4 regions of the Bacillus cereus group sp. BfR-BA-01383 genome follow, and region 4 is predicted to be linked to each of the others. Evidence: predicted binding sites of a transcription regulator. Region 4 holds the regulator's gene; each other region holds the start of a gene.

Region 1 (7,877 bases), on a different contig from region 4:
GTTTAGCGGGAATTTAACGGAAACAGCGGAATTGTTAGGAACGAGTTATCGGCATTTATTGCGCACATTGAATACCTTTTGTGATAAAGAGATTATAAAGAAAAACAATGGATGCTTTGAAGTAGTGAATGTGGATGTTTTGAGAGAATTGGCGGCGGATGTATATAAATAAACAAGATTAATTGAGAAAGAGCTTATAAAAACGATGAAAAAGGAAATTTGAAATATGAAAAGAACGACTGAATTTGTTTTAGGTCTAATTGGTGGTATTTTTGGTGTTCTTTGTTCTTTTATTCCACTATTAATTGGTGGTATGGGTGCGGCATTTGAAGCGTAAGGAGCAAATGAAATCATTGGATTAGGATGGGTAGCAATATTCCTATCTATCCTAGGGATTGTTGGAGCTGTTATGGTAAAGAGTAAAGCGAAAGCAGCAGGCATTATGATGACAATCGCAGCAATTGGTGGATTTATTTGTATTTCGGTTGTATATTTACTACCAGGTATTTTACTATTAATTGCTGGTTTAATGGGGATTTTCCGTAAACCTAAAACTGTAGAATAATATGAAGTATAGAAACACGCTAGCTCTTTAGTTGCTAGCGTGTTTTTTATTAGTAGTAGAAAAAACAAAAAATAGATCAGTAGCAGCAACTACTGATCATCCATATGTACATGAATTAGGAGAGGTCAAATATTTATTAACTTTATTATAATAGATTTTCATGGAATAAAAAACTGAAAATTCTTATTTTTTTATTGAGAAAGTTTTTCGTATCGAAATATATGAAAAAATAGGGATTTTTATTAAAAGGAACAATGATATTTATATTTTGGTAAATTATGATATAGTCTGAATTAGAGGGGTTTCCATAAATGTAATTATTTTCATGATAATTTTGTTTATGTGAGGGAAGGGGAAGCAATTATGAAGTTTGATGATCAACGCTTACTAGGAGTCCGATTAGGTTCTGTACTTGTAACGGAAGAAAATCAATATTTAGTAATTAAGAAGAAAGATCATTATGCACTATTAAAGGAAAGAAGCTGAGAGAATTAGCTTCTTTCTTTGTATGTACTTAGTTCATGATAAGGATAATATTTTTAGAACCTCACCGATAATCCCTTCCATTTGATGAACACCTAAATCGGAATTCGTCATAATAACAGCGCCATTACCAAGGTAGGGATAACAAGCCACCATACATTGGAATCCAACGCCCCATCCGAGTGAATAAATCTGTAAGTCTTCATTCGAATCATTTAGAAAAATACCTAATCCGGTCCATTTTGAGCAACCTTGAGGAGAAATCATGTCTTGCACTGTTTTTTGAGAAAGTTTTAGTTTGCCTTTTTCATGTAAGGAATGAATGAGTTCGATTACTATAGTTGCTAAGTCAGTTGGTGTTGCCCAAATGCCAGAAGCGGCTGCGAATGGATAAAATGGATATTTATCAGTTGTTACAGTCCCATCTTTAATATGCCCGCAAGCAAATGTATGTATTTTATTTATTTCTTCAGGAGAAAATACCGTACTATTTTTCAGTTGAAGTGGTTGAAAGATATATTCTTGTAGTAAGAGGTTGAATGGTTTTCCAGTAATATCTTCAAGTAGTAATTCGATTATACAAAAGTTTGCGTCTGAGTAGTGAAATTCGCTTCCTGGCTCATAACTCACTTCTATAGGTACTGGACAATATAATGATTTACCAGCAAGGAGTTCAGCAGTGTTAGGTAGTCCTTTTACAAGTGTATAATGTTCAAAACTATTAGGAGGATCAATGATTCCAGACTGGTGACTTAATAAGTTTCGCAACGTAATTTTTTTCTGTGAAGTAAATAGATTGGTAGGGATGTTCCAGGATGTGAGTCTATCATTTACATCTTCGTCTAAATGTACGATTTCTTGCTCGGATAATGTTAGTACGAGCATGGCAGTGATGAATTTGCTAATAGAACAAGAATTAAATATGGAGTTTGTAGTAACAGCTCTAGTTGTACCAGATTCAAGTGTTCCGAAGGAGATTGCTTCATCCAGCTTGCCATCGCGTATAACGGCAAGGCTTAAACCGGCAACGGAATGTTGGTTCATTTTTTCATATATATTTTTATTTTTTAAGTTCATAGTTTCTCCCTTCTAATAAAACAGAATATTAATTTTATTATACATTAGTAAAAAAAGAAATGTTATGAATGGAATAAGAAGGTGGGTTGTAATAGAAATAGTGAAAAAGAAAACACTTCATTTTTTTGAAATGTTTTCTTTTTTCTATATCAATATATCATAAATTAATGAAAATAATGTTAAGGTAGTGTAAAGGTATTGTAAATAAAGAGATTTCCTGTAATGCCCTTAAAACGTTTTTCACTAAAGAAATTGATTGTTCCTCAAAATGAAAAAATGCGCTATTCTTTCTGGTGAATTATGGGGAAGGATGACGTTTTTATGTGTCTATTTCTATATTTGATGAATTACAACTATCTGCTCAAGAGATTCAAGGCACTTTATTTTGAAATATCCTATGAAATCTTGCTAGAGATGTTGGCACCGTACAATGAAATAGAAAATATCAAGCAGAAGATTTATTTCATTTCTATATATTGAATAATAAAAATATTGCTATCATTTCTTTAAATCAATTTTCTAGCTGATTGGAAGAATCAACAGAAAGGTCCATGCGTATGTACGGATTTTAGAAGTCAATAAAAATATTATGTTAACAATAAAAGTGTCACAAATTTTTATATATTATTGTGATTGATATCACATCCTTTTTTCTCAATGGATATTATGCTTAGGTTGTAACCAATGATTGGGAGAGGGTGGGATGATATGTTTTGTTATCAATGTGAACAAACACCAACAGGCGGATGTAAAATAATGGGTGTTTGCGGTAAGAATGAAACAATCGCAAGTTTACAAGATACGATTGTGTTTGGATTAAAAGGAATTGCGGCCTATCGTACACATGCTGCTCAGCTAGGGTATACAGATGCTTTTGTAGATGCTACAACTCAAGAAGCGTTATATATGACATTAACAAATTCTAATTTTAATGAACAAGAACATATTGATATGGCTATGAAAGTTGGGAAATCGGCTTTACGAGTGATGGAGTTGTTGGATGAGGCACATACGAATCATTTTGGTGTTCCAGAGCCTGTTCAAATTACACAAAATCATGTAGAAGGTAAAGCAATTGTAGTTACTGGTCATAATTTATTTGCATTAGAGGAATTATTAAAGCAAACGGAAGGAAAAGACATTAATATTTATACGCATTCTGAAATGCTACCAGCGCACGGATATCCACAATTGAAAAGATATAAACATTTAAAAGGAAATATTGGTAAGGCGTGGTATGATCAACGACGTCTTTTTGAAAAATTTACAGGTGCCATATTGGCTACAACGAACTGTGTTATGCCGATTAAAGGATCCTACTCTGATCGATTCTTTTCATATGATATTGCAGGCTTAGAGGGCGTACAAAAAATTGAAAAGGATGATTTTACACCACTGATTCAAAAAGCGCTAGAACTTCCCGAAGTACATATGGAGTCGGATGAACAGTTAGTAACAGGGTTTCACCATAACACAGTATTATCATTAGCTCCAGAAATCATTGAAGCAGTAAAGGAAGGGAAAATAAAGCGTTTCTTTGTGATCGCAGGTTGTGATGCACCAGGAAAAGGCGGAGAATACTATCGTGAATTAGCAACGTCACTTCCGCCAGAAACGGTTATTTTAACAACTTCTTGCGGGAAATTCCGCTTTAATGATGTAAATTATGGTGTTGTACCTGGTACGGAGATTCCGCGTTACATTGATTTAGGACAATGTAATAATTCAATTTCTACAGTGAAAATAGCGGCCGCTTTAGCAGATGCTTTTCAATGTGAAGTAAATGAATTGCCAGTGAGTATTGTCCTATCATGGTTTGAACAAAAAGCGGTTGCCATTTTACTTGGGCTATTTAGTCTTGGGATTCAAGACATTCGCATTGGTCCAAAGGCACCTGAATTTATTTCGCCTGGTGTGCTTGATGTATTACAAGAAACATTTGGTTTAAAACTGATTACAACTGCAGCAGAAGATATGAATATGATGTTATCGTGACAAAAAAGATGTCTTATATGTAATGGTGGGCATTATAAAGAATTTGTATGTATTCGAAAACTCATGTATTAGATTCGCAGGTGTGTTAATAGAAGAACACAAAAATAATCAATCTTATTAATAAGGAGACCCCGCCACATCCATCAAAGTCAGCATATTTTGTTTTGTGATATTTTCTTTTCTTAGCTGGATAGGTATGTGGCGAGACTTCTTTAAAAAGAAAATCCGCTGTATCCAATGGGGATATAGCGGATTTTAGAAAAAAATTAAAATCCAGTTGACATTCACAACTACTTAGTCATACAATGTAGTTGTAATAAGTAATACTGAATAGTTTGGTTTCTCAAAATATATTCAGTAAACAATAGGGAATAGCGGATTTTAGAAAAAAATTAAAATCCAATTGACATTCACCGCTACTTAGTCATACAATGTACTTGTAATAAGCAATACTGAATAGTATGGTTTCTCAAAAGCTATTCGGTAAAAAATTCGCCTTAGTACTCTGTGATACTGAATATAAGTCAGACAGAATAGGGGGTAGAGGAGGATCAGAACATGGAAAATTTAACTGAAATGCTGAAAGGTTCGTTGGAAGGTTGTGTGCTGGAAATCATCAGTCGCCGTGAAACTTATGGCTATGAGATTACACGTCACCTGAATGATCTTGGGTTTACCGAAGTCGTGGAAGGAACGGTCTATACCATCCTCGTACGATTAGAGAAGAAAAAGCTTGTGAATATTGAAAAGAAACCGTCAGATATGGGGCCACCTCGTAAGTTTTATTCACTTAATGAAGCTGGCCGCCAGGAGCTTGAATTGTTTTGGAAAAAGTGGGATTTTGTATCATCAAAAATTAACGTCTTGAAGTCAAACTAGCTTCATAAGATAAAATATTGCGTCCGATATTTTTGGGATTTCTTGTTCTGTTTTATAAAAAAGGAGGAAAAATAATATGATGGAAATGTTCAAAAAATTAATTGGTGATAAAAGAGAGTACAAAATGATGATGGCACGAGTTGGAGCTTTGCCAGAGGACTATCAGTTTGTGTTTAAGAAAATTCAAAACTACATGTGGAATTTCTCAGCGGGTAATGGGATGGATATGTTACACATACAGTATGAATTAATCGATTTGTTCGAAGCGGGTGCGGCGGAAGGAAGACAAGTGCTTGAAATCACTGGAGACGACGTAGCTTCCTTTGCTGACGAACTAGTGGCAAACGCTAAAACTTATGTTTCCAAGTATCGTGAAGATTTGAATGAGAGTATTATGAAGCAATTGAGAAAAAAATAAATGCAATAGAAAATACCGACTGATTAGCTGGTTACAAATATGAATTACCGCCATCGCTATTCAGTTATATTTTTAACTCGGTACTAAGTAGTACAGATTATCAGTGCTACTAAATAGAGGGGGATAGGTAATCTATCTTCGTAAAACATTTTTATAAGGAGGAAAAAAGTATGAGTAATGCAGCGATTTCTGTAAAAGGGTTAAAAAAATCTTTTAAAGACAAGGAAGTTTTAAAAGAGGTGGATTTTGAAGTGCAGCGTGGCGAAATTTTTGCACTGCTGGGATCAAATGGAGCGGGCAAGACGACAACGGTCAACATCCTCTCGACGCTGATGAAGCAAGATGGTGGTGAAGTAAGTATTTGCGGTTTTGACGTTCAGCGTCAATCAGATCATGTTCGTCAAAGTATCAGTCTGACAGGGCAGTTCGCAGCTTTAGACGGTATGCTTACCGGGAGAGAAAACTTGATAATGATCGCCAAGTTACGTGGAGTTTCCAATTCCGCTCAAGTCGCTGACAATTTGCTTGCAAGATTCAGCTTGACCGATGCAGCAAATCAGAGAGCAGACCAATATTCAGGCGGGATGAAGCGCCGGCTTGATATCGCTATGAGCTTGATCGGGACGCCAGCAGTCATTTTTCTTGACGAACCAACGACAGGGCTTGACCCTGAAGCTCGGATTGAAGTTTGGGATACCGTTAAGGAACTTGCCGGCGGAGGCACAACGATCTTATTGACGACTCAGTACTTGGAGGAAGCAGAACAACTAGCGGACCGTATTGCGATCTTGCATGGCGGAAAAATCATTACGACTGGTACTCTTACTGAACTTAAAGAGATGTTCCCACCAGCAAAAGTGGAGTATATAGAGAAGCAACCGACATTGGAAGAAATATTCCTTGCGATCATCGGTAAAAAAGGAGGAGATGTAAAATGAAAAGTAAAACAGGGGTATTACTAGGTCGTTTAATGCGCAACATCATGCGCAGTCCGGATACGATTATTACAGTAGCGATTACACCGATTATGATGATGTTGTTATTTGTTTACGTATTTGGTGGTGCCATACAGACAGGAACGGATAACTATGTCAATTATTTATTACCGGGGATTTTGCTGATGGCTATCGCATCTGGTGTCGCTTATACATCCGTGCGTTTGTTTACGGATGTAAAGAGCGGGCTGATGGCACGTTTCATTACTATGCCCATCAAGCGCTCGTCGGTATTATGGGCTCACGTATTAACCTCTCTTGTTGCTAATGTCCTTACTATGGTGGTGGTTATTCTCGTTGCACTTTTAATGGGTTTCCGTTCCAGCGCTAATATTCTAGATTGGCTCGCGGTAGCTGGGATACTCGGGATGTTTACGCTGGCGCTAACATGGCTGGCTATTATTCCAGGGTTGACAGCTAAGTCTATGGAAGGGGCGACAGCCTACTCGTACCCGCTAATTTTTCTTCCCTTTATTAGTTCAGCCTTTGTTCCTACCGAAACGATGCCAAAAATTGTTCGTGCGTTCGCTGAGAACCAACCTGTGACGTCCATCGTGAATGCGATTCGTGCTCTCTTATATGGAGGGAGTGTTGGCAACGACATTTGGATTGCACTTGCTTGGTGCGTGGGCATTATGATTATCGCTTACTTCTTCGCTAGTAAAACATTTAAACGTCAGTTAGGGTAAGTACCGAGGTAACTAAACCTTCCGGAATAATATATATATTTTGAAAAGCACGGAAGATTTTCCGTGCTTTTATTTTTATAGGGCCCATTGAATTCAGCAAGAAGGAAAATTTATTAGACAAAGAGAAATACAAGTTGATTGGCAATTGAGTAAGTTAAGGAGATCATATTTATAATGAATACTACAAAAACCACAGGGTGCTTCACTATTGTTGATAATAATGAAGGAAAAATATTACTGGTTAAACGAAATGATTATCCTATCTGGGATTTGCCTGGGGGAAGACTAGAAGAAAATGAACAGTTAGAGAAGTGTGCTATAAGAGAAACTAAAGAAGAAACGGGCTATATAATTGCTATTGAGCGTAAAATAGGAGAATATCACCAACCTGAATACGATGATATGCAACATTTATTTTCAGGGAAATTACTAGGGGGCGAGCCGATAAATAATGGACCTGAAACTGCAAAAATTGGGTGGTTTAATCCTAGTAGGTTACCTTTGTTAATGGTTCCAAATAGACGAAAACAGATCAGTAATTTTATGAAACACAAAAATTCACTAATAAAAGAGACATTAAAGATACCATTTATGGTAAAGGTATTGAAAAAAATTATGTGAGATGGTTATTGAATTAACGGGTGCTTTAGTTGAGGGAGGCTCATCTAATTGCTCCAACTTTTTTATAAAACGTTGGAGCAATTAGATGAAATAAGAGCATGTTTTGATTAATCTTTTTTCAAAACATGCTCTTTCTATTTGTCTTTTAGCAACGT
Region 2 (7,877 bases), on a different contig from region 4:
CAAGTTCCAGATAGGAGAGAAGAAAAGAAGAACAAGAAAAAGCAGTTTGTAAACTTTGTTTCATGATTTTCTGCCCCCTTTATTTAAGAAATTGTCATACAAGAGCCTGGGCCACCTGTGAAGGAAAGGCCACAGCTTCCTTGTTCGCTATATAAATCTGCAACTTGTTCGCGGTGAGAAGTCGGGATGACGAAGCGATCTTTATATTTTGCGATAGCAAGAAGACGATACATATCTTCTACATCTTGTTTCGTTAAACCAAGTTCTTTTAATACTGCTTCATTTGGTTCTTTATTAATTTGCAGTGCTCTCATATGTGTTCGCATGACAGCCATTTTTTTCAATGTAAGACGAATATGTGATTCATCTCCTGCAGTGAGTAAATTCGCTAAATATTGAATGGGAATACGCATATTATCAATAGCAGGAAAAATCTCTTCTGCTTGCCAGTTACTTCCTTTCCCTTCCACCATATTCATAATTGGGCTAAGCGGTGGAATATACCAAACCATTGGCATTGTACGGTACTCTGGATGAAGAGGTAGAGCGATTTTCCAATCGATAATCATTTTATAGATTGGCGACTCTTGTGCCGCTTTAATCCATTCTTCAGGAATGCCTTGTTTTTTCGCTTCCGCTGCTACTTCTGGATCATTTGGATCTAGGAAAACAGTAAGCTGAGATTCATATAAATCTTTTTCATTTTCAACAGAAGCCGCTTCTTTTACTTTGTCAGCGTCATATAGCATTACCCCAATATATCGAATACGTCCTACACATGTCTCAGAACAAATTGTTGGCATACCAGCTTCAATACGTGGGAAACACATTGTGCATTTTTCAGCTTTATTTGTTTGCCAATTAAAATACACTTTTTTATACGGACAAGACGATACACAAAATCTCCAGGCACGACATGCATTTTGATCCACAAGTACAATCCCATCTTCTTCACGTTTATACATCGCACCAGATGGACAAGACGATACGCAAGATGGATTCATACAATGTTCGCATATACGTGGTAAATACATCATAAAGACATTTTCAAAATCCGTTTTAATTTCTTCTTCCATTTTCTTTACGTTCGGATCTTGTAATCCTGTTATATGTCCACCAGCTAAATCATCTTCCCAGTTTGGACCCCATTCAATTTTGTCGATAAATTCACCCGTAATTGCTGATTTCGGACGAGCAACTGGTTGATGCTTTCGCTGCGGGCTATTTGTTAATGTTTCATAGTCATAGTTCCAAGGTTCAAAGTAATCATCAATTGTTGGTTGATCTGGATTGTGGAAAATATTCATAAGACGCTTCATTTTCGAACCAGATTTCAGCTGAATTTCACCATTTTTCAATTCCCAGCCACCTTTGTATTTCTCCTGATCTTCCCATTGTTTCGGATAACCAATTCCAGGTTTCGTTTCTACGTTATTGAAGTACATATATTCAGCACCTGGACGATTTGTCCAGGTGTTTTTGCATGTTACGCTACAAGTATGGCAGCCGATGCATTTATCTAGGTTCATTACCATTCCGACTTGCGCTTTAATCTTCAAGCCAATCTACCTCCTTCAGTTTGCGAATTACAACGTTTAAGTCGCGCTGGTTTCCAGTCGGACCATAATAGTTAAATCCATAACTTAATTGACCATATCCACCAATCATATGTGTTGGTTTAACGTGAATTCGAGTTGGACTATTATGCGTCCCCCCGCGGTTACTTGTTAATTTCGTACCAGGTACGTTAATGTGGCGATCTTGCGCATGGTGCATAAATGCCATTCCTCTCGGTATACGGTGCGTTACAACAGCACGAGCTACAACAACACCGTTACGGTTAAAGCACTCAATCCAATCATTATCTGCAACGCCAGCTTCTGCAGCATCCTCTTTATTCATCCAAACAGTTGGACCACCTCTAAACAGCGTTAACATCGGTAATGAATCGAAATACATACTATGAATCGACCACTTATTATGCGGTGTTAAATAGTTTAGTGTAATCTCTTTCCCTTCTACTTCAGGTCGTGATTTACGGAACGGTTTATGTTGCAAAATTGGTTTAAACGTTGCCATCGTTTCACCAAATTCTTTCATCATGTCATGATCTAAGTAGAAAGATTGTCGACCAGTTATCGTTCTCCAAGGGATAAGACGTTCAACATTTGTTGTAAATGGTGAGTAACGACGTCCACCTTTTTCAGAACCTGTAAAGGCTGGAGAAGTAATTACCGTTTTCGGCTGCGCTGTAATTTGTTCGAATGTGAAGCATTCTTCTTCACGCTCTTCTGCTAAATCACGAAGTTTTAGATCGGTTTGTTTTTCAAGTGCTTCCCATGCTTTTACAGCCATGTGACCGTTTGTTGTAGAAGAAAGTGTTAATACCGCCTCAACAGCATTAATTGCTTCTTTTATATCTGGGCACCCTTTCGCAATAGAATCAGTTCGCCCAACTCCTAATCGACTCTTTAATTGCTCATATTCTTTTTCTGCAGACCAAGAAATCCCTTTCGTACCAATCGGTTGCTTTCCAGCATTTGGTCCAAGCGCTGTCATTTTGTCATAAATCGTTTTATAATCCCTTTCAACAACATGAATTTGTGGCATCGTTTTACCTGGGATTGGTTCACACTCGCCTTTGCTCCAATCTTTAATCTTGCCAAGTGGTTGCGCTAATTCTTGCGGTGTATCGTGAAGAAGTGGTGTTGCAACGACTTCTTTCATTGGCTCAAGATCGATTTTCTTCGCTAAATCTGACACAGCTTTAGAAAGAGAGGTGAAAATATCCCAGTCAGAGCGTGCTTCCCACGGTGAACCGATTGCTGGATTAAACGGATGCACAAATGGATGCATATCTGTACTACTTAAATCGTGCTTTTCATACCAAGTTGAAGCAGGTAAGACGATATCAGAATAAAGCGCTGTTCCAGCCATACGGAAATCTAAATTAATGAGTAAATCTAACTTCCCTTCTGGTGCTTCTTCATGCCACTTAATTTCTTCTGGTCGTAATGAATCACTATCATCATTCATTAATCCGTTTGTTGTACCTAATAAATGTTTTAAGAAATATTCGTGACCTTTACCGGAACTTGAAATTAAATTTGCACGCCATACGAATAAGTTGCGTGGGAAGTTGTTTTTATTATCAGGATCTTCAATCGCAAATTTCAGTTCTTTTTCTTTTAATTTTTGTGCAACGTATTTTCCGATTTCTTCTTGCGTTGTTGCACCAGAAGCAACAGCCTCTTTATATAATTCAATTCCATTTTTCTCGAATGTTGGATATGAAGGCAACCAACCAAGTCGTGCCGCTAATACATTGTAATCACCGTGATGTTGATAACGAGAGTTGCCCTCAATTGGTGATGCTAAATGCCCGACAGGTGTATCTTCATAGCGCCATTGATCTGTTACGAAATAGAAGAAAGATGTACCGTTTTGTAATTTTGGTGGCCCTTGCCAATCTTTTGCCATCGCGATCGTTTGCCAGCCTTCTGCTGGTCGTAATTTTTCTTGACCAACATAATGTGCCCAACCGCCGCCGTTTACACCTTGCGCTCCAACGAGAAGAACAAGATTCAAAACTGCGCGATAAATCGTATCAGAGTTAAACCAATGGTTAATACCGGCTCCAACAATAATCATCGAACGACCATTTGTATCAACAGCATTTTGTGCGAACTCACGAGCAATTTGAATAATAAGCTCTCGCTTCACTCCCGTCATTTTCTCTTGCCATGCAGGTGTAAACGGTACGTCATCATTGAAATCTTTCGGTTCTTGTCCCCCGAGCCCTCGGTTCACGCCGTAATTTGCTAACGTTAAGTCGTATACAGTTGTAACGAACACTTCGCCTTCTTCTGTCATAACTTTTTTCACCGGAATCGTACGTTCTAATATTGTATTTCCATCATCAGAGAAATACGGAATTTGTACCGTTCCAACAGCATCTTCCATTCCAAGTAAAGAAAGACGTGGATCAATCTTTTTACCTGTTTGTTCATCTTCTAAACGTAAGTTCCATTTCTTTTCGTTATCCCAACGTGATCCCATTGTGCCGTGAGGTGTTGCAAAATCATTCGTGTTCTCGTTCCAAAGAACAGGCTTCCATTCTCCTAACTTTGTTTCGCGTCCGATATCAGAAGCATTTAAGAATCGATCCGCAACGAATTGATCTCCTTTTTGTTTCAATGTGACAAAGAAAGGAAAATCAGTATATTGCTTCGCATACTTTGTGAAATATTCCACTTGATTATCTACGTAAAACTCTTGTAAGATTACGTGCCCCATTGCCATTGCAAGTGCACCGTCTGTACCTTGTTTCACACTAATCCAATCATCCGCAAACTTTGTAGACTCAGCGAAGTCAGGACTTACAGAAACGACTTTCGTTCCTTTATATCGAACCTCAGCTAAAAAGTGAGCATCTGGTGTTCTCGTCATCGGTACATTTGAACCCCATGTCATAATGTATCCAGAGTTATACCAGTCGCTACTTTCTGGTACATCTGTTTGATCACCCCAAATTTGCGGAGAAGCTGGTGGTAAATCTGCGTACCAATCGTAGAAGCTAAGCATCGGCCCACCCATAAGTTGCATAAAACGGCTACCTGCTGCATGACTTAACATCGACATAGCTGGAATTGGTGAAAAACCAACATTTCGGTCTGGACCGTATTTAATTACTGTGTAAAGTAATGAAGCAGAAACGAGTTGTAATACTTCATCCCAATTCGCACGAATGAATCCCCCTTTACCACGCGCCTGCTTATACTTACGTGCTTTTTCAGGGTTTTCCACAATGCTTTTCCAAGCATCTAGTGGTGACTTGTGATTTTGTAGTTCCTCTTGCCACATACTCCAAAGAACACCACGTACATACGGATATTTCACACGAAGTGGACTATAAATGTACCAAGAAAAACTCGCCCCACGCGGACAACCTCGTGGTTCAAAATCAGGCATATCAGGACCTGTTGTTGGGTAGTTAAGCTCCTGTCCTTCCCATGTTACAATCCCATCTTTCACATAAATGTTCCAACTGCATGAACCAGTGCAGTTCACACCGTGTGTAGAACGGATTACTTTATCATGTTGCCAACGCTTTCTGTACACATTTTCCCATTCGCGATCTTCATATGTTTCTTGTGTATGATTATCGTTATAACGATCTATTGGTGAAAAATATTTTAAACGTCTCATTAGTGCTGAAGGTTTCTTCTTCATCATATTCACTCCTTTAATACGTCTCTCTTTCATACCCTTACTATAAGAGAGGCTGTAAAATACAGATGTGACATTTCGCACAGTTCAAGAGATTGTCAAAAATTCAGTAGAAAATAAGTTTGTGAGAAAATTTTTTGTTCCGTTGTGGAGGGTTATGGTTAATCGTGATTATTAGGGGAATAGTATTTTGAGGTATCGACTATTTTGCAAAAAAAACGCAGGAAAAGTTCCTACGTTTTTTCTTTATAAATATATGAAACAGAGTTTTGAATTTTTTTATAAAGTTCCAAAAGGAAAATACCGAAAATTGTATGTGAGGATGTTTTTTCTTCGCGATAGTATTTTATATCCAGACATATTCACATAAAACTAGAAATCATTATTTACTGTATTGCCCTTAGTTACGGAAACAATTATACTAGATGTAATCGAAATAAATAATCTGAATATTCTCAGAATTTAAAATGGAAGTTTTACTACCCACACATAGAATTATAAATTCTATTGTCCACTAAATAGATTAGAAAACGATAATAAAATTAGGAGGATCTCTATGCCCCAGCTTGATTCATTACATCCCATTATAGAAAAAATAATCAACAATATTGAAAAATTAATGGTCGGAAAACGAAAAGAAACGATTTTAACCATGACAGCTCTCTTAGCTGAAGGTCATGTACTATTAGAAGATGTTCCCGGCGTCGGGAAAACAATGCTAGTACGTGCACTTTCTAAATCAATTGATGCTGATTACAAGCGAATTCAATTCACACCTGATTTACTGCCGTCAGATGTAACAGGTGTTTCTATTTACAATCCAAAAGAGCTCCAATTTGAGTTCAAGCCTGGACCAATTATGGGGAATTTTGTACTTGCTGATGAAATTAATCGTACATCTCCAAAGACACAATCCGCCTTACTTGAAAGTATGGAAGAAGGCAATATCACAATAGATGGCATTACAAGACCGTTACCAAAACCATTCTTTGTAATGGCTACACAAAATCCGGTCGAATATGAGGGAACATACCCTTTACCAGAAGCTCAGCTCGATCGTTTCTTGTTGAAGTTAAGAATGGGATATCCTACACCAGAAGAAGAATTTGAAATTTTAAACCGGATGGAAAAAACAAATCCACTCTCCCATTTACAAGCTATTACTACAATAGAAGAATTACTTTATTTACAACAAAGCGTACGAGAAGTAAGCATGGACAAAGGGATCAAACATTACATTGTAAAGCTTGTTAATCAGACTCGTTCTTATAGTTCTATACAGCTAGGTGCAAGTCCACGCGGTTCAATTGCTTTAATGAAAGCTTCACAGGCTTATGCATTCATCCATGGCAGAAATTATGTTATTCCAGACGATGTTAAATTTTTAGCTCCTTACGTTTTAGCTCACAGACTCATTCTAAAAATGGAAGCAAAATTTGAAGGAATAACAGGAGAACAAGTTATCGCAAAAATCGTTGCACGAACTGCCGTTCCGACTCAAAGGACGATGAACCTTTGATGAAACGAATACTACGAGTACTATATCACGTTACCAAGTTATTACTAATCCCTTTATGCCTAGTCTTAACATTTGTGTATGCTATGCTTCAAGGAGGATTTGTAAGTTGGTTTTTGTTTTACAGTACGATTCCTATTGGCCTTTACTCACTACTACTCCCCTTCTACGCTTTACGGGACACTGAAGTAAAACGAATAACAAATCAAAATGAGTATGTAGCAGGAGAACCATTTTTAAGCACGATTACAATAAAAAGAAAATTTCCTTTTCCCTTACTTTATTTAGTTATAGAAGATGAAATGCCTCCACAATTTACAAGTTGTAGACAAACAAAGACGAATAAGGTAATACTCTTTCCAGGATTGAAACGAAACATTTCGTTTCAATATGTTATTGACACAATCCCTAGAGGAGAACACACTTTTTCAAGCGTACGTGTCAAAACTGGCGATCTATTCGGTATGATAGAGAAAGAAGTAACTTTTTCAGTTCCAGATACATTTTTAGTCTATCCCCAGTATATAGATATAACGTATCGACAATTGGAAAATCATTTCGAACAAGGAGCGCTTTCAGCAAATATAAATTTAGCAAAAGACTCTACAATCTCTGTCGGTGTCAGAGAATATAAACCTGGTGACCGCTTTTCATGGATTGATTGGAAAGCAACTGCACGAACAAACAATATTATGACGAAAGAGTTTGAACAACAGCGCAGCCATAATATCATGATATTCATGGACAGAACTGAGTCCCCCCTATTCGAATCAGTCGTAACGTTTACTGCCTCTATTGTGAGAGCTGCTTTGAAGCAAAATTCACCAGCGTCATTCGTGTCTGTCGGAAAAGAACGAACTATTTTCCCTTTAGACAATGGAGATGCTCAGTTGCAACAAATCTTTTGTCATTTAGCGAAAGTACAAGCAGACAGTGTATTCCCGCTCTCTCAAAGTGTAGAAATAGAATTAAGAAAAATTTATGAGCCCGTCACGATTATACTCGTGACAAGCGATCTTTCTCCCGATATTCAAAAGGCGGCTGATTGTGCTGCTATAAAAAATAGAAAATTAATGGTGTTTGTCGTGAAAGAAAAAGCGAACCAACTCTCGCATCGAGAACTAAGTATACT
Region 3 (7,877 bases), on a different contig from region 4:
AAGTTGGCGGAAAAGCCGATGTATTTGTTGCGCCTACAAATTATGATGAAATTCAAGAAGTTATTAAGTATGCAAATCAACACAATATTCCAGTTACGTTTTTAGGAAACGGATCGAATGTTATTATTAAAGACGGTGGTCTTCGCGGGATTACAGTAAGTTTAATTCATATTACAGGTGTTACTGTATCAGGAACAACGATTGTAGCACAATGTGGTGCAGCAATTATTGATGTATCACGTATTGCATTAGATCATAATTTAACAGGTCTTGAGTTTGCTTGCGGTATTCCAGGTTCAGTTGGCGGAGCATTATATATGAATGCTGGTGCATACGGTGGTGAAGTATCGTTTGTATTAACAGAAGCTGTCGTAATGACAGGTGACGGAGACTTACGTACTTTAACGAAAGATGAATTTGAATTTGGATATCGTAAGAGTGTGTTTGCGAACAATCAGTACATTATTCTTGAAGCGAAGTTTGAACTTGAAGAAGGTGTGCGTGAAGAAATTAAAGAAAAAATGGATGATTTAACGTTTAAGCGTGAATCAAAACAACCGTTAGAGTATCCTTCATGTGGTAGTGTATTTAAGCGTCCACCAAATAATTTTGCGGGTAAGCTTATTCAAGAATCAGGACTGCAAGGTAAGCGAATTGGCGGAGTGGAAGTTTCTTTAAAACACGCTGGATTTATGGTGAATGTTGATAATGGAACGGCACAAGATTATATTGATTTAATTCATTTCGTACAAAAAACTGTTGAAGAAAAATTCAGTGTGAAACTAGAGCGAGAAGTAAGGATTATTGGAGAAGATCTACAATAATCTTTGAATAAAAAGCGTATAAAAGTATGAATTATTTTGAAATAATATTTGGGTATTGTTGACAATTTGTCTTTTATTCAATATAATGGCTAATAATTTAACAAATAATATACGTTGAAAGAGCCCAGTAGCAGTTTGTCACTGTTATCAAAGAGAGCTAGGGGTTGCTGGAACCTAGCACAAACAAACTTGCGAATTACACTCTGGAGTATCTTAGGTAACGCTAAGCGGACTAGCAATCGATATTATTGCTAAGAGTGGTATGAGTAGCTATGCTATTTATACAAACTGGGTGGTAACACGGTGAATAATCGTCCCTATGTCTATCGTAGACATAGGGGCTTTTTTGTTTTTTTAAAATAAAGGGGATGAAAAAAGATGAATATTATTGATGAATTAGAATGGCGCGGTGCTGTGAATCAACAGACAGATGAAGAAGGTTTACGTAAGCTAGTAGAAGAGAAAAAGATTTCACTATACTGCGGAGTGGATCCGACTGGTGATAGTATGCATATCGGACATTTGATTCCGTTTATGATGATGAAGAGATTCCAATTAGCTGGCCATCATCCTGTTATTTTAATTGGCGGAGCAACAGGAACAATTGGTGATCCAAGTGGACGTCAGTCAGAGCGTCAACTGCAAACGTTAGAAGTAGTTCAGCATAATGTAGATGCGTTAACAGCGCAAATGAAAAAGCTATTTGATTTCGGCGGAAATAGCGAAGTGAAGATGGTAAACAACTACGACTGGACACATGAAATAAACATTATCGAGTTTTTACGTGATTACGGGAAAAACTTTAGTATTAATAGCATGTTAGCGAAGGATATTGTAGCGAGCCGTTTAGATACAGGCATTTCCTTCACAGAATTTACGTACCAAATTTTGCAAGCGATGGATTTCCATCATTTATACACAAAAGAAGATGTTCAACTGCAAATTGGTGGTAGTGACCAATGGGGAAATATTACGAGCGGATTAGATTTAATTCGTAAGTTAGAAGGTCATGAAGCGAAAGTATTTGGGTTAACAATTCCGTTATTATTAAAATCAGATGGTACGAAGTTTGGTAAATCAGCAGGCGGTGCGGTTTGGCTTGATCCTGAAAAAACAACACCGTTTGAATTCTACCAGTTTTGGGTGAATACGGATGATCGTGATGTAGTTAAATACTTGAAATACTTTACATTCTTAACGAAAGAGCGCATTGATGAATTAGCAGCGAAGGTAGAAACAGAGCCTCATAAACGTGAAGCGCAAAAAGTATTAGCAGAAGAAATGACGAAGTTCGTTCATGGCGAAGAGGCATTCCTGCAAGCTGTGAAAATTACAGCAGCGTTATTTAGTGGAGATATTAAATCGCTAACAGCTGATGAAATTGAACAAGGCTTTAAAGAAATGCCGACATTCCAGTCTTCAAAAGAGACGAAAAATATTGTAGAGTGGCTAGTTGATTTAGGGATCGAACCATCTAGACGTCAAGCACGTGAAGATATTAATAACGGTGCGATTTCTATGAATGGTGAAAAAGTAACGGATGTAGCTACGGATGTGACTGTAGAAAATTCATTTGATGGAAGATTTATTATTATCCGCAAAGGGAAAAAGAACTACAGTTTAGTGAAGTTAGGAGAATAGTTTTTGTGAAAGAGACTATCTAAAAGATTTAATCTTTTGGATAGGATAGCGATAGTAAGTGGAATTATATCGACGCAACTTGAAATATATCGAACATAATTCACATTATATCGACGTTTCGACAAGGAATATCGACTTAACGACAAAATATGACGAAACCTATTAGGAAAAGAAAGCCGTCTCAAAATACTTTTGGGACGGATCTTTTTATATATACGATTTTAATATCAAAAGTCAGTATATTTCGATAATTATAGAGGATTATATTATTCTTCTGCCGAATAAATAAGTTAGAGAAAATTACGGATAAAAATAGCCCGAATCATGCAGGGCATGATTCGGGCTTATATTCAGATTAGTAAGCTAAGCTGAATAGACCTTTAATGTGTGATAAGTAACGAACGTTACTTGCTTCTTTCATTAATGATGCTGGTAAGCCTTTAAGTGGAGTATTGCTTGCTCCGATTGTAGCAACAGCATCTTTACGTCCTAGACTAGCAAGTGTTCCAGAGTTAACAGGTGCGAACTCTTCGAATGCTTTGCCTTCTAGTGCTGCGTATAAGTTGTATCCAATTAACTCACCCATTTGCCAAGCGATCTGTGCAGTTGGTGGGTATGGACGTCCGTCTGGAGCGAAGACAACAGCGCTGTCTCCAGCAACGAATACGTCTTTGTGAGAAGTAGATTGTAGGTGTGCATCAACTGTTGCACGGCCACGGTTTACTTCAAGACCTGATTCACCGATTAATGGGTTACCTTGTACGCCGCCTGTCCAAACGAATGTGTTAGCAACAAGTTTTTGACCGTCTTTTAAGTCAATTTCATTGCCAGCAACGTTTGTTACAGGAAGACCAGTTAAGAATGTAACACCGCGCGCTTCTAAGCTAGTAGTTGCACGTTCGATTAAGTGATCTGGTAATACTGGAAGGATTTTTGGACCTGCTTCAACAAGAAGAAGTTTAACTTCTTTTGGATTTACGCCGTGGCTTTTTGCAAGTTTAGGCATAATGTCAGCAAGCTCACCAACTAGCTCAACGCCAGTTAATCCGCCACCACCGATTACGATTGTAGCATCAGCTTCATTTTTCGTTTTCGCGTATTCACGAATACGGTCTTCAACGTGTTTGTAGATTTTGTTTGCATCAGCAGCAGATTTTAATACCATGCTGTTTTCTTCTAGTCCTGGAATACCGAAGTAAGCAGTTTTACTTCCTAAAGCAACTACAAGTGCATCGTAAGATAAAGTAGTGCCACCAGCTAGTTTGATTTCTTTGCTATCAACAGAGAATGACTCAACTGTTGCAATTTTAAGATCGATGTCTTTACCTTTGAAAAGCTTTGTAAGTGGCATTGCAATTGCTTGCTCAGCAACGTTACCAGCTGCAAGGCGGTGTAGTTCAGTGATGATTTGGTGTGTTGGGTATTGGTTAATCACTGTAACTTGTGCTTCTGATTTGCTGTAATATTTACGTACGTTTAAAGCGGCAAGAAGACCGCCATAACCAGCACCTAAGATGACAATTTGTTTTGACATAGTATGATATCCCCCGTCTTTACTAATTGTTGTTATAAATTAAATTATTTATTGTTACGTTCTGCACTAATTTGAAGGTATGCGTTCACAAAGCGGAACATTTTTTGTGCTTGTGGGTCTTTTAGTAATTTTAACAGACCGAATAGGCCGATAACTTCAGTGCTTTCGTCAGCACGATCTTTCGCTTCGATTGCAGTTGCAGCCATGCTTTTCACTGTATCTTTTACAGGTTCTACAAGCTCTGTGATTGCACCAACAGTGTCGCTTTTTAATACTTCATCAGTAGCAACAGTTTGGGCGAAGTCATAAGACTTAGTTAAAATGTTAACAAGCTCAGTTAATTTTGGAAGCTGTTCCACTAGTGTTGTTAATGATTCTTGTACCTCAGGTTTTAACAACTGATCAAGTACATCAAGTTGTCCTTGGCTAGCAGAAATTTGTACAGTTTCTTGTTCTGGCTTTGTTTGAGTCATAGTTTCTGGCATCTCCAATTCTCCTTTACGATAGCAATACTCTTATTTTTGATAAGTAAGATAGTAATCGTTTACGAAACTTTATACAAAGTTTCACAAAGCACAATAAAATGCCTTTAAATTTATGACAGCAAGTAAGCTGCAAACATAAATCTAAAACCATAACGTCTTACCTATTATTTATGAACTGTCCAATACATGGCTTGTCCGCATAATGGAAAAGCTCCCTTATCGGAAAGTGTATATAATATATATCCTATATTATATACTATATACACCTATGTTAACATAAAAATGATTCCTAATTATTTGATATTAAGCGTATAACCTAGTGCTGACAAGGCATGAAAGCGCATAAAATATTTTGTTTGAATTAGAAATGTACATATATATAAAGAAAAAAAGGAAAAAATGAACAAATTACTGTTCTTTTTTTCCTTTTTCTTATTGTTCAGCCTCTGTAATGAGCATCGATGAATTACCGCTTTTTTCAAGATGGCATTCGCCCCAGGTGCAAAGAGAATCAAGAATCGATTCTAATGACGACCCGTAGTCAGTAAGGGAATATTCTACTTTCGGTGGTACTTGGTTGTATATTTTTCTTTGGATAACCCCGTCTACTTCTAACTCGCGTAATTGCTGAGTTAACATTTTTTGCGTAATACCTGGCATTAAACGTTTTAGTTCACTCGTTCTTTTTGTCCCTTTCTGTAAGTGGCAAAGAATAACGACTTTCCATTTTCCGCCGATAACCTCTAAAGTGGCCTCTACCGGAATATTGTATTTTTTCATATAAAATCTCCTCTGATGAATATGGATTTCAATTTTTCAACGAAAGAAGCTAAATAGTGTAAATGTTACTTTTTAGTACCTATAGCACTTTAAAGTACGTACTTTTTATCATGTTGAATATGTTTCATAATAGCATACGTAAGAAGCAAATGAGTAGTACGGCACTAAAAAGTACCTATGTTACTTTTTAGTGCCTATCGTACTTGAAAGTGCGTTCTTTCAAAAAGGAATGAAACCATTCATAATAGCATTTGTAGAGATTAAATATATTTTTTAGAAGATAAAAAGGCCTTTTTATCGCACTATTATGATTGGATTTCTTGTAATAAGGAGGAATTCAATTGAGTTCATATACAGTAGCTTCTTCAGCAACAGAGACGAATAGAAGGAGTATGTTCGCTTTGTTAGCACTAGCGATTAGTGCATTCGGAATAGGAACGACTGAATTTATAAGCGTTGGTTTATTACCATCTATTTCGGAAGATTTACATGTTTCTGTTACAACAGCGGGTTTAACCGTTTCTTTATATGCGTTAGGGGTAGCGTTTGGTGCCCCAGTGTTAACGTCGTTAACAGCTAGTATGTCGCGAAAGACGTTATTAATGTGGATTATGATTATTTTCATTATCGGTAATGGAATTGCAGCTGTGGCAACAAGTTTCACTGTTTTACTTATCGCGAGGGTTGTATCTGCTTTCGCACACGGCGTTTTTATGTCAATCGGATCCACAATTGCAGCCGCACTTGTACCAGAGAATAAACGAGCTAGCGCAATTGCTTTTATGTTTACTGGTTTAACGGTTGCGACGATTACAGGTGTACCGATTGGAACTTTTATTGGTCAACAATTTGGCTGGAGAGCATCGTTTATGGTAATTGTTGCAATTGGAATTGTTGCTCTAATTGCAAATAGTATATTAGTCCCGTCTAATTTGAAAAAAGGTACATCCGTATCATTTTGTGATCAATTCAAACTGATTACGAACGGGAGGCTATTACTTGTTTTCGTTATTACTGCATTAGGATACGGGGGGACATTCGTAACATTTACGTATTTATCCCCGCTATTACAAGAAGTAACCGGATTTAAAGCAAGTACAGTTACAATCATTTTGTTAGTGTACGGAATTGCAATTGCAATTGGGAATATGATTGGCGGTAAGCTATCAAATCATAATCCAATTCGAGCATTATTTTATATGTTTTTCATTCAAGCAATTGTATTGTTCGTGCTAACATTTACAGCACCATTTAAAGTAGCAGGGCTGATTACGATTATTTTTATGGGACTATTCGCATTTATGAATGTTCCTGGATTACAAATATATGTCGTTATATTAGCTGAACGATTTGTACCGAGTGCTGTCGATGTAGCATCAGCAATGAATATTGCCGCATTTAACGCAGGAATCGCTCTCGGTGCCTATTTGGGCGGTATTGTAACGAACTCGTTAGGGTTACTTCATACAGCTTGGGTAGGCGGCATTATGGTAGCAGGTGCTGTTATTTTAACAGCTTGGAGTATGGCATTAGAAAAAAGAGATCAAGTGAAATAAAAGGAGAGAAAATAAAATGAAAAATTTACAAAGTACAACAACATTGCATAACGGTGTAGAAATGCCTTGGTTCGGTTTAGGTGTATTTAAAGTAGAAGATGGGCCGGAACTTGTAGAGGCTGTAAAATCGGCGATTAAAGCAGGATACCGCAGCATCGATACAGCTGCAATTTACGGAAATGAAAAAGCAGTTGGAGAAGGGATTCGCGCTGGTATAAAAGAAGCGGGAATTTCTCGCGAAGATTTATTTATTACTTCAAAAGTATGGAATGCGGATCAAGGATATGAAACGACACTTGCTGCATATGAAGAGAGCTTAAAAAAATTAGAGCTAGATTATTTAGATTTATATCTTGTTCATTGGCCTGTAGAAGGAAAATATAAAGATACATGGAGAGCGTTAGAAACACTTTATAAAAAAGGGCGCGTGCGTGCGATTGGCGTAAGTAATTTCCAAATTCATCACCTGCAAGATGTATTGGAAGATGCGGAAATGAAACCGATGATTAACCAAGTGGAATATCACCCGCGTTTAACACAAAAAGAACTACAAGCTTTCTGTAAAGAACAAGGTATTCAAATGGAAGCATGGTCACCGCTTATGCAAGGTCAGTTATTAGATAATGAAACATTACAAGAAATTGCAGACAAACACGAAAAAACAACAGCGCAAGTTATCTTACGCTGGGATCTACAAAATGGAGTTGTGACGATTCCAAAATCAACGAAAGAACAACGTATTGTTGCGAATGCTAATATATTTGACTTCGAATTAACAAAAGAAGATATGGAAAAAATTGATGCTTTAAATGAAAACCACCGCGTCGGTCCAGATCCGGATAACTTTGATTTTTAATAGAGGAAAGTAGAAAGAGTGCAAAAAAGTTTGCACTCTTTTTTATTTTGTCTATGCATAAAAAAATGTTCTAACTAAATAATAAACAGTATTAAATTTGTTATTTTATAAGGGGTTGTAGACATGAATATAAAACGATCGTTCAAGCTAATGGCCGCTTTTTTGAGTGTTTTATTTGTATTTGCGAACTTATTATTTCCA
Region 4 (7,877 bases):
AAGGCTCAATTAATTTGAACTGCATGTCTTCTGGAAGTCCACCAACGTTATGGTGAGATTTAATTGTTTGTGCAGTTGCTGTACCACTTTCAACGATGTCCGTGTAAAGTGTACCTTGCGCTAGGAAGTCCATTCCTTGTAATTTAGAAGCTTCATCATCAAATACGTAAATGAATTCGTTACCGATGATTTTACGTTTTTGCTCTGGATCTTCTACACCTTTTAACTTGTTCATGAAGCGCTCTTGTGCATCCACTTTAATAACGTTCATATGGAAGCCTTCGCTAAATGTTTTCATAACGCCTTCCGCTTCGCCTTTACGAAGTAAGCCGTGGTCAACGAAAATACATGTTAATTGATCACCGATTGCTTTATGAATTAATACTGCTACAACAGAAGAGTCTACACCGCCACTAAGTGCGCATAGTACTTTTTTGTCTCCAACAGTTTCACGGATCTTTTCTAATTCTACTTCGATAAAGTTCTCCATGTTCCATCCTTCAGAACAACCACATACGCCGAATACGAAGTTTTTAATTAAATCGTTACCGTGCTCAGAGTGACGTACTTCTGGGTGGAATTGTACACCGTATAAGTTTTTCGCTTCATTGCTCATACCAGCAATTGGGCAAGATTCACTTGTTGCGTCTACTACGAATCCTTCAGGTAAACCAGTTACTAAGTCACCATGACTCATCCATACAACTTGCTCTTCTGGAAGGTTCGCATATAATTTTGATTCATTCTCTACTTTAAGAACAGCTTTTCCGTACTCACGGTGGTTTGCACGTTCTACTTTACCACCGAATTGTTGTGTCATAAGCTGCATACCGTAACAAATACCGAAAATCGGTAATCCTAGTTCAAAGATTTTTTCATCACAATGTAATGCACCTTCACCGTATACACTATTTGGTCCACCAGAGAAAATGATCCCTTTTGGATTCATTGCTTTAATTTCTTCTGCAGTAATTGTATGTGGATGAAGTTCACTGTATACACCGAACTCACGAATTCGACGTGCTATTAACTGATTGTACTGACTCCCAAAATCTAAAACGATAATTGTATCATGCTGTTTCTTCAAAATAATCACCCCAACGTTAGTTCTCGTATATAAATATTTTCACCAATTTAGGCGAAAAGCATTACCAATATAATAAAAAAAGCCAGTCCTCCGCCTCTAGTCTCATAACAAAGAAAAGGCAGGGGTCTGGCTTTATAAAGAAAGATAGTCTCCGCTCTTTATAAATATAAGACACACTGCCTTCATAGTCAGGTTGTTTACGGTAACCCGGTAGAGACTCTCAAACCATATCATTGAGGATATATGAAGGATCGTTTTATATTATCTTCCTAGATTCTAACAATGAAGTATCAATATGGTCAAGAGAGAAAGCGACAAAATTCTACAGAAATTAATTTCCTGCCCTCAAAAACATGAAAAAAACATCCACTTCTATATAGAAGTGGATGTTTTCGAGCAAACGGAATTACATCATTCCGCCCATACCGCCCATGCCCATGCCGCCCATGTCAGGCATTCCAGCAGCACCAGCTGGTTCTGGCTTGTCAGCAACTACAGCTTCAGTTGTTAAGAACATAGCTGCAACAGATGCTGCGTTTTGAAGTGCAGAACGAGTTACTTTAGCTGGATCTACGATACCAGTTTCAAGCATGTTAACCCATTCGCCAGTAGCTGCGTTGAAACCAACGCCTACTTTTTCGCCTTTTAGACGCTCTACAACTACAGATCCTTCTAGACCAGCGTTGATTGCGATTTGACGAACTGGCTCTTCTAGTGCACGAAGTACGATATTGATACCTGTTGCTTCGTCGCCTTCAGCTACGATAGAAGCTACTTTCGTGTATACGTTCATAAGTGAAGTACCACCACCTGCAACGATACCTTCTTCTACTGCTGCACGAGTTGAGTTAAGTGCATCTTCAATGCGAAGTTTGCGCTCTTTTAACTCAGTTTCAGTTGCTGCACCTACTTTAATTACTGCTACGCCGCCCGCAAGTTTCGCAAGACGCTCTTGTAATTTTTCACGATCGAATTCAGAAGTTGTTTCTTCTAATTGCGCACGGATTTGACCAATGCGAGCTTCGATTTGTTGTGAATTTCCAATACCTTCAACTACAGTTGTGTTTTCTTTCGTTACAACGATTTTACCAGCGCGTCCTAAAGATTCAACTGTAGCAGATTTTAAGTCACGTCCTAATTCTTCAGTGATTACTTCGCCACCAGTTAAGATTGCGATATCTTCTAGCATTGCTTTACGACGGTCACCAAATCCAGGAGCTTTAACAGCTACTACATTGAATGTACCACGAAGTTTGTTCACTACTAATGTAGCTAACGCTTCGCCTTCTACATCTTCAGCAATGATAAGAAGTGGTTTACCTTGTTGTACCACTTGCTCTAATACTGGTAAGATTTCTTGAATGTTAGAAATCTTCTTGTCAGTAATTAAGATATATGGGTTATCAAGAACTGCTTCCATTTTGTCAGAATCAGTAATCATGTAAGGAGATGCATATCCACGATCAAATTGCATACCTTCTACTACGTCTAATTCTGTTGTGAATCCTTTAGATTCTTCTAAAGTAATAACGCCGTCGTTACCAACGCGCTCCATTGCTTCAGCGATTAATTGACCTACTTCTTCGTCAGCCGCAGAAATAGCAGCTACTTGTGCGATTGAAGATTTACCTTCGATTGGTTTAGAAATCGCTTTTAATTCTTCAATTGCAGCAGTAACAGCTTTTTCGATACCTTTACGAAGACCCATTGGGTTAGCTCCTGCTGTTACGTTTTTAAGACCTTCACGAATCATAGCTTGCGCTAATACAGTTGCAGTTGTTGTTCCGTCACCAGCTACATCATTTGTTTTGCTAGCAACTTCTGCTACTAATTTTGCACCCATGTTTTCGAATGCATCTTCTAATTCGATTTCTTTTGCGATCGTTACACCATCATTTGTAATAAGTGGTGAACCGAATTTTTTCTCAAGTACAACGTTACGACCTTTTGGTCCAAGCGTTACTTTTACTGCATTTGCAAGAGTGTCGACACCGCGAAGCATCGAACGACGTGCTTCTTCACTAAATTTAATATCTTTTGCCATAATAATTGACCCCCTTGGATTTTTTAAGATTTATATAATTAACCGATAACCGCTAAAATGTCACTTTCACGTAAAATCAAGTACTCTTTACCTTCGTATTTCACTTCAGTACCTGCATATTTTGAGAAGATGATAAGATCACCTGCTGCTACCTCTAAAGCAACACGCTCACCATTTTCAAGCACTCGACCAGTACCTGCTGCAACTACTTTACCCTCTTGTGGTTTTTCTTTTGCAGTGTCTGGTAATACAATACCACTTGCTGTTTTTTCTTCTGCTTGAACAAGCTCAATTACAACGCGATCACCTAATGGCTTTAGCATGAACAATAACCTCCTCATTTTGTTATGTAAATTTTATTTATTAGCACTCAAGTCACCCGAGTGCTAACACACTTATAATAATAAATAATCTCAATTTCTTTTGCAAGTAAAAAAATCATAATTTTTTCGCAAATTACTATATATACTTTTCTATATAAAATCCTTCTTCTACTACCTTTACTATATGAATCGTTGTTTCCACCACTCGTATGTTACAATATGAAAGACACCCTAAGTTGTTTTCGCTACACACACAACTTTTTCCTGTCTTCTATTTTAATTTCAAATACAGATTTACAAAAAAATCATAATTCGAATGAAAGTTTATATGATAGGTAGCATATTTACATGTTATCCTACTTTATCTCATACACTAGAGTTAGAAAGGATGGTTAAACCATTTGAAGAAACAATATTGGTGGGTTATCGTTACATACATTTTAATGCAGTTATCTGGAATTGTTGGATTACCATTACTCTTAAAAACAGGTCTCTATGATAATAGAGGATTTACCACCGAGGAAAAGGGACAAATCATAACTGGCCATTGGGCGATTATTAGCTTTTTCATTGCATTATGCGTTGTACTTTGGTTACTCAGAACAGACATTCGCGATCGACATTTAGATAAAATGCGCTCTACTGTTCCAGCTACAATTGGATGGATTTTTATCGGGTTCTTCTTAGCATTTTTCTCACAAAGTATCGCTGGTATGATTGAAATGTATTTACTGGACATTAAGCCTGGATCTGAAAATACAGCAAGGCTGATGGACATAGCAAGAACCACACCTTGGTTCCTTATTGTTGTATCTATAATCGGACCTATCTTAGAAGAAATCGTATTTAGAAAAATTTTATTTGGTACACTTTATAAGAAGTTTAACTTCTTTATTGCCGCTATCATTAGTTCTCTTGTATTTGCGGCGATTCATTTTGATTTTACTCACTTATTGGTATACACTGCTATGGGGCTCGTATTCGCCTTTTTATATGTAAAAACGAAGCGTATTATCGTTCCAATTGCAGCTCATGTTTTGATGAATACACTCGTTGCAGTCGCTCAAATTGCAGTAAGCAATGAGCAAATTCAAGAAATGATTAAAGAAGCTGAGAAAATGCAAGGCTTTATCGGAGGATTTTTAGTATGAGAAACTCACCATTGTTCATGGCTGCATTGTACTTCCTTCTTGGATGTATCTTTACACGTTTCGCCATTACGAACGTAACAGATACAATCTGGAATATGTGGACAATACTATTTGCAGTGATGGCAACAATTGATTTTAATTTGGCACTTCGCCTTATATTAGTCAAATTCACAAAGAAAAAACAATAATAAAACGCAGAGGTCGCTTCCTCTGCGTTTTATTGTGGATAATTTTTCAAAAAGTAAACAAGTGTTTGTAACTCTACAGCTAAATCAATATGATGAATTCTTATATTTTCTGACACATTTAAGCGTGCTGGTGTAAAATTTAAAATACCATGCACGTTCGTTTCTGCCAATCTATCTGCCACAGATTGTGCTACTGTAGCCGGTACTGTTAATATTGCCACTTGTATATCAGTTGATAAACGTTCTTCTAATTCATCTAAATGATATACAGGAATGCCCCCGATTTCTGTTCCAACTTTCTCTTCACTAACGTCAAATGCCATCTCAATTTTTGTATTATTGTTTTTCGTGAAATTATAATGTAAGAAAGCGGTCCCTAAATTACCTACTCCAATAAGTGCTACACGTGTTATATCATCTTGGTCGAGTGTTTCACGGAAAAATGATAATAAATAATTTACGTTATATCCATACCCTTTTTTCCCTAACGCTCCAAAATATGAAAAATCTCTTCGAATAGTTGCGGAATCAACCTTTACCGCTTCACTCAATTCGGCTGATGAAACACGTTGCTTACCAGAAAGAGATAAGTTTTGGATAAATCGATAGTATAGAGGCAATCGTTTGGCAGTGGCTTGTGGAATTTTTTGCTGATCCATATAACCTCTCCTCTCTTCCTATCTTTATTCATATACTTGAATCAAATACAGAAGTTTAGCACTCATGAATTTCCTTGTATAATAAAGAGAAGAAGTATTCTCTCTTTATTTTAAACTATACACTATTTTTAGTATGATTGAGAAATATAAACATGGCAAAGTTAAGAAATTATTTGAGGTGAAAACATTGATTTTATTACAAGTAAACGGACTTTCGAAATTATACGGTGCAGAAACGATTCTTGCAAACATAAAATTGGAAGTACAAACGAAAGATCGTATCGCATTAGTCGGACGAAATGGGGCCGGAAAATCTACATTATTAAAAATAATAGCTGGTGAGCTATCTCATGATGGTGGTGAAATTATAAAACCGAAAGATGTCTCAATGGGGTATTTAGCTCAAAATACCGGATTAGAAACGTCTTTAACAATTTGGGATGAAATGTTAACCGTCTTTACACATTTACAGCAAATGGAGACAAAACTTCGAAGGCTAGAGCAAGAGATGGGAAAAGAAGAAAACTTTTCGAATGCGGCTACATACGAAAAATTATTAGCTGATTATGACCAACTACAATTAGATTATAAAGATCAAGGTGGCTATCAGTACGAAGCAGATATTCGTTCAATTTTAAGCGGCCTTGGTTTTCCAGTTGAAACGCACCAGACGACGATTTCTACATTAAGCGGTGGGCAAAAAACACGATTAGCTCTTGGTAAATTATTATTAACGAAACCAGACTTACTTATTTTAGACGAGCCTACAAACCATTTAGACATCGAAACATTAACATGGCTTGAACAATATTTACAAGGTTATCCTGGTGCGATACTAATCGTTTCCCATGACCGTTATTTCTTAGACAAACTCGTTACACAAGTATATGAAATTTCGAATAAAGAGAGTAGACGATTTGTTGGTAACTACAGTAAATATTTAGATTTAAAATCAGCTTTATACGAGCAAGAAATGAAACGTTACGAAAAACAACAAGATGAAATCGCCAAGCTTGAAGACTTCGTTCAAAAAAATATAGCTCGTGCATCTACGACAAAACGTGCGCAAAGCCGTCGTAAACAATTGGACCGAATGGAATTATTAACAAGACCATTAGGCGATTCTAAGTCAGCATCCTTCCACTTCGATATCGAAAAACAAAGTGGGAATGATGTTTTACAAGTAAAAGATGCAGCCATTGGCTATGATGGAGAACCTATTATTGAACATGTAACTATGCGCTTAACTCGCGGAGATAGTGTTGCCTTAGTTGGACCTAACGGAATTGGAAAATCTACATTATTAAAATCCATTGTGAATAAGTTACAACTCTTACACGGAGATGTTGCTTTCGGTTCAAATGTATCTGTTGGTTATTATGATCAGGAACAAGCAAACTTAACATCTTCTAAACGCGTGTTAAATGAACTATGGGATGAATATCCACTGCAACCTGAAAAAGAGATCCGCACTATACTCGGCAACTTCTTATTCACAGGGGATGATGTATTAAAACCAGTATCTTCTCTTAGTGGTGGACAAAAAGCTCGATTAGCTCTCGCAAAACTTATGATGCAAAAATCAAATTTATTAATTCTCGATGAACCTACGAACCATCTTGATTTAAATAGTAAAGAGATTTTGGAGAATGCTTTAATTGATTATCCAGGGACTCTTCTATTCGTCTCACATGACCGCTACTTTATTAATCGTGTAACAACAACTGTTATTGAGTTATCAACAGAAGGTGCACAGGAATATTTAGGGGATTACGATTACTACGTTGAAAAGAAAAACGAAATGATTGAACGTGCAGAGCTTGAACAGCAAGAAAATGACACACCTGTTCAAAAGGTGGTTGCACAAGAAAAGTTAAATTATCTAGAAGAAAAAGAGCGTAAAAAACTAGAGCGTCAACGCACTAGAAAAATTGAAGAACTGGAACAAAATATCGTAGAATTTGAAGAAGAAATTGCTACGTTAGAAGATCAGCTTTGCTTACCAGAAATATATGCCGATTATGAAAAGACTAGTGAAATTACAACTAAAAAGCAAACACTACAAGAACAACTTGAAGCTTGTATGGCAGAATGGGAAGAACTGCATTTATAAGAGCATTTTAATAAGAAGGATGTCTCATAAGTCGAGATTTTTGACTATGCGACATCCTTTTTATTTTCTAGTTGGAAGCAACTTCATGGTACATGAACAATTTTTCAAATATATCTACCACAAATTGAAATATATCAACGATTTTTCAAATATATCCATCATAACTCTAAATATATCAACGATTCGACAGAGAATATCGATTTACCGACAAAGTTTGACATTGGTACCGATCCACGTATTAATAGAAGATTATCCCGAAATATCTTTTCTGATATTCACCTCTATTTTATTTCCCAGAAAAAGATATATCAA

The links. Region 4 encodes Rex, which represses fermentation and respiration genes when NADH is low (regulators of the CRP and FNR family bind a similar motif). Its sites were predicted from a motif close to TTGTGAAATATTTCACAA; they were not measured.
Positions count from the first base shown of each region.
Region 1: hcp (hydroxylamine reductase) is a predicted target of Rex. The motif match lies at 2,753-2,770, and genes of this name have one in related genera.
Region 2: MR065_RS07475 (nitrate reductase subunit alpha) is a predicted target of Rex. The motif match lies at 5,497-5,514, and genes of this name have one in related genera.
Region 3: MR065_RS12485 (DUF1641 domain-containing protein) is a predicted target of Rex. The motif match lies at 4,554-4,571, and genes of this name have one in related genera.

Region 1 covers NZ_JAKUFP010000023.1:32,101-39,977, reverse strand. Annotated here, with positions in the region: gene yeiL (transcriptional regulator YeiL) at 1-172, shown strand, start outside; partial or broken gene MR065_RS19055 (DUF4064 domain-containing protein) at 227-565, shown strand; gene MR065_RS27485 (hypothetical protein) at 929-1,051, shown strand; gene MR065_RS19050 (serine hydrolase domain-containing protein) at 1,085-2,125, opposite strand; gene hcp (hydroxylamine reductase) at 2,834-4,120, shown strand; gene MR065_RS19040 (PadR family transcriptional regulator) at 4,679-4,999, shown strand; gene MR065_RS19035 (DUF1048 domain-containing protein) at 5,076-5,417, shown strand; gene MR065_RS19030 (ABC transporter ATP-binding protein) at 5,588-6,355, shown strand; gene MR065_RS19025 (ABC transporter permease) at 6,352-7,101, shown strand; gene MR065_RS19020 (NUDIX hydrolase) at 7,276-7,722, shown strand.
Region 2 covers NZ_JAKUFP010000005.1:116,149-124,025, reverse strand. Annotated here, with positions in the region: gene narJ (nitrate reductase molybdenum cofactor assembly chaperone) at 1-64, opposite strand, end outside; gene narH (nitrate reductase subunit beta) at 84-1,559, opposite strand; gene MR065_RS07475 (nitrate reductase subunit alpha) at 1,549-5,235, opposite strand; gene MR065_RS07470 (AAA family ATPase) at 5,786-6,748, shown strand; gene MR065_RS07465 (DUF58 domain-containing protein) at 6,748-7,877, shown strand, end outside.
Region 3 covers NZ_JAKUFP010000010.1:106,904-114,780, forward strand. Annotated here, with positions in the region: gene murB (UDP-N-acetylmuramate dehydrogenase) at 1-824, shown strand, start outside; T-box leader at 930-1,146, shown strand; gene tyrS (tyrosine--tRNA ligase) at 1,203-2,465, shown strand; gene MR065_RS12480 (NAD(P)/FAD-dependent oxidoreductase) at 2,821-3,999, opposite strand; gene MR065_RS12485 (DUF1641 domain-containing protein) at 4,044-4,484, opposite strand; gene MR065_RS12490 (winged helix-turn-helix transcriptional regulator) at 4,917-5,264, opposite strand; gene MR065_RS12495 (MFS transporter) at 5,657-6,820, shown strand; gene MR065_RS12500 (aldo/keto reductase) at 6,837-7,676, shown strand; gene MR065_RS12505 (thioester domain-containing protein) at 7,800-7,877, shown strand, end outside.
Region 4 covers NZ_JAKUFP010000055.1:5,376-13,252, forward strand. Annotated here, with positions in the region: gene guaA (glutamine-hydrolyzing GMP synthase) at 1-1,087, opposite strand, end outside; purine riboswitch at 1,253-1,354, opposite strand; gene groL (chaperonin GroEL) at 1,494-3,131, opposite strand; gene groES (co-chaperone GroES) at 3,170-3,454, opposite strand; gene MR065_RS25635 (CPBP family intramembrane glutamic endopeptidase) at 3,856-4,605, shown strand; gene MR065_RS25640 (YdiK family protein) at 4,602-4,793, shown strand; gene MR065_RS25645 (redox-sensing transcriptional repressor Rex) at 4,823-5,452, opposite strand; gene MR065_RS25650 (ABC-F family ATP-binding cassette domain-containing protein) at 5,640-7,565, shown strand.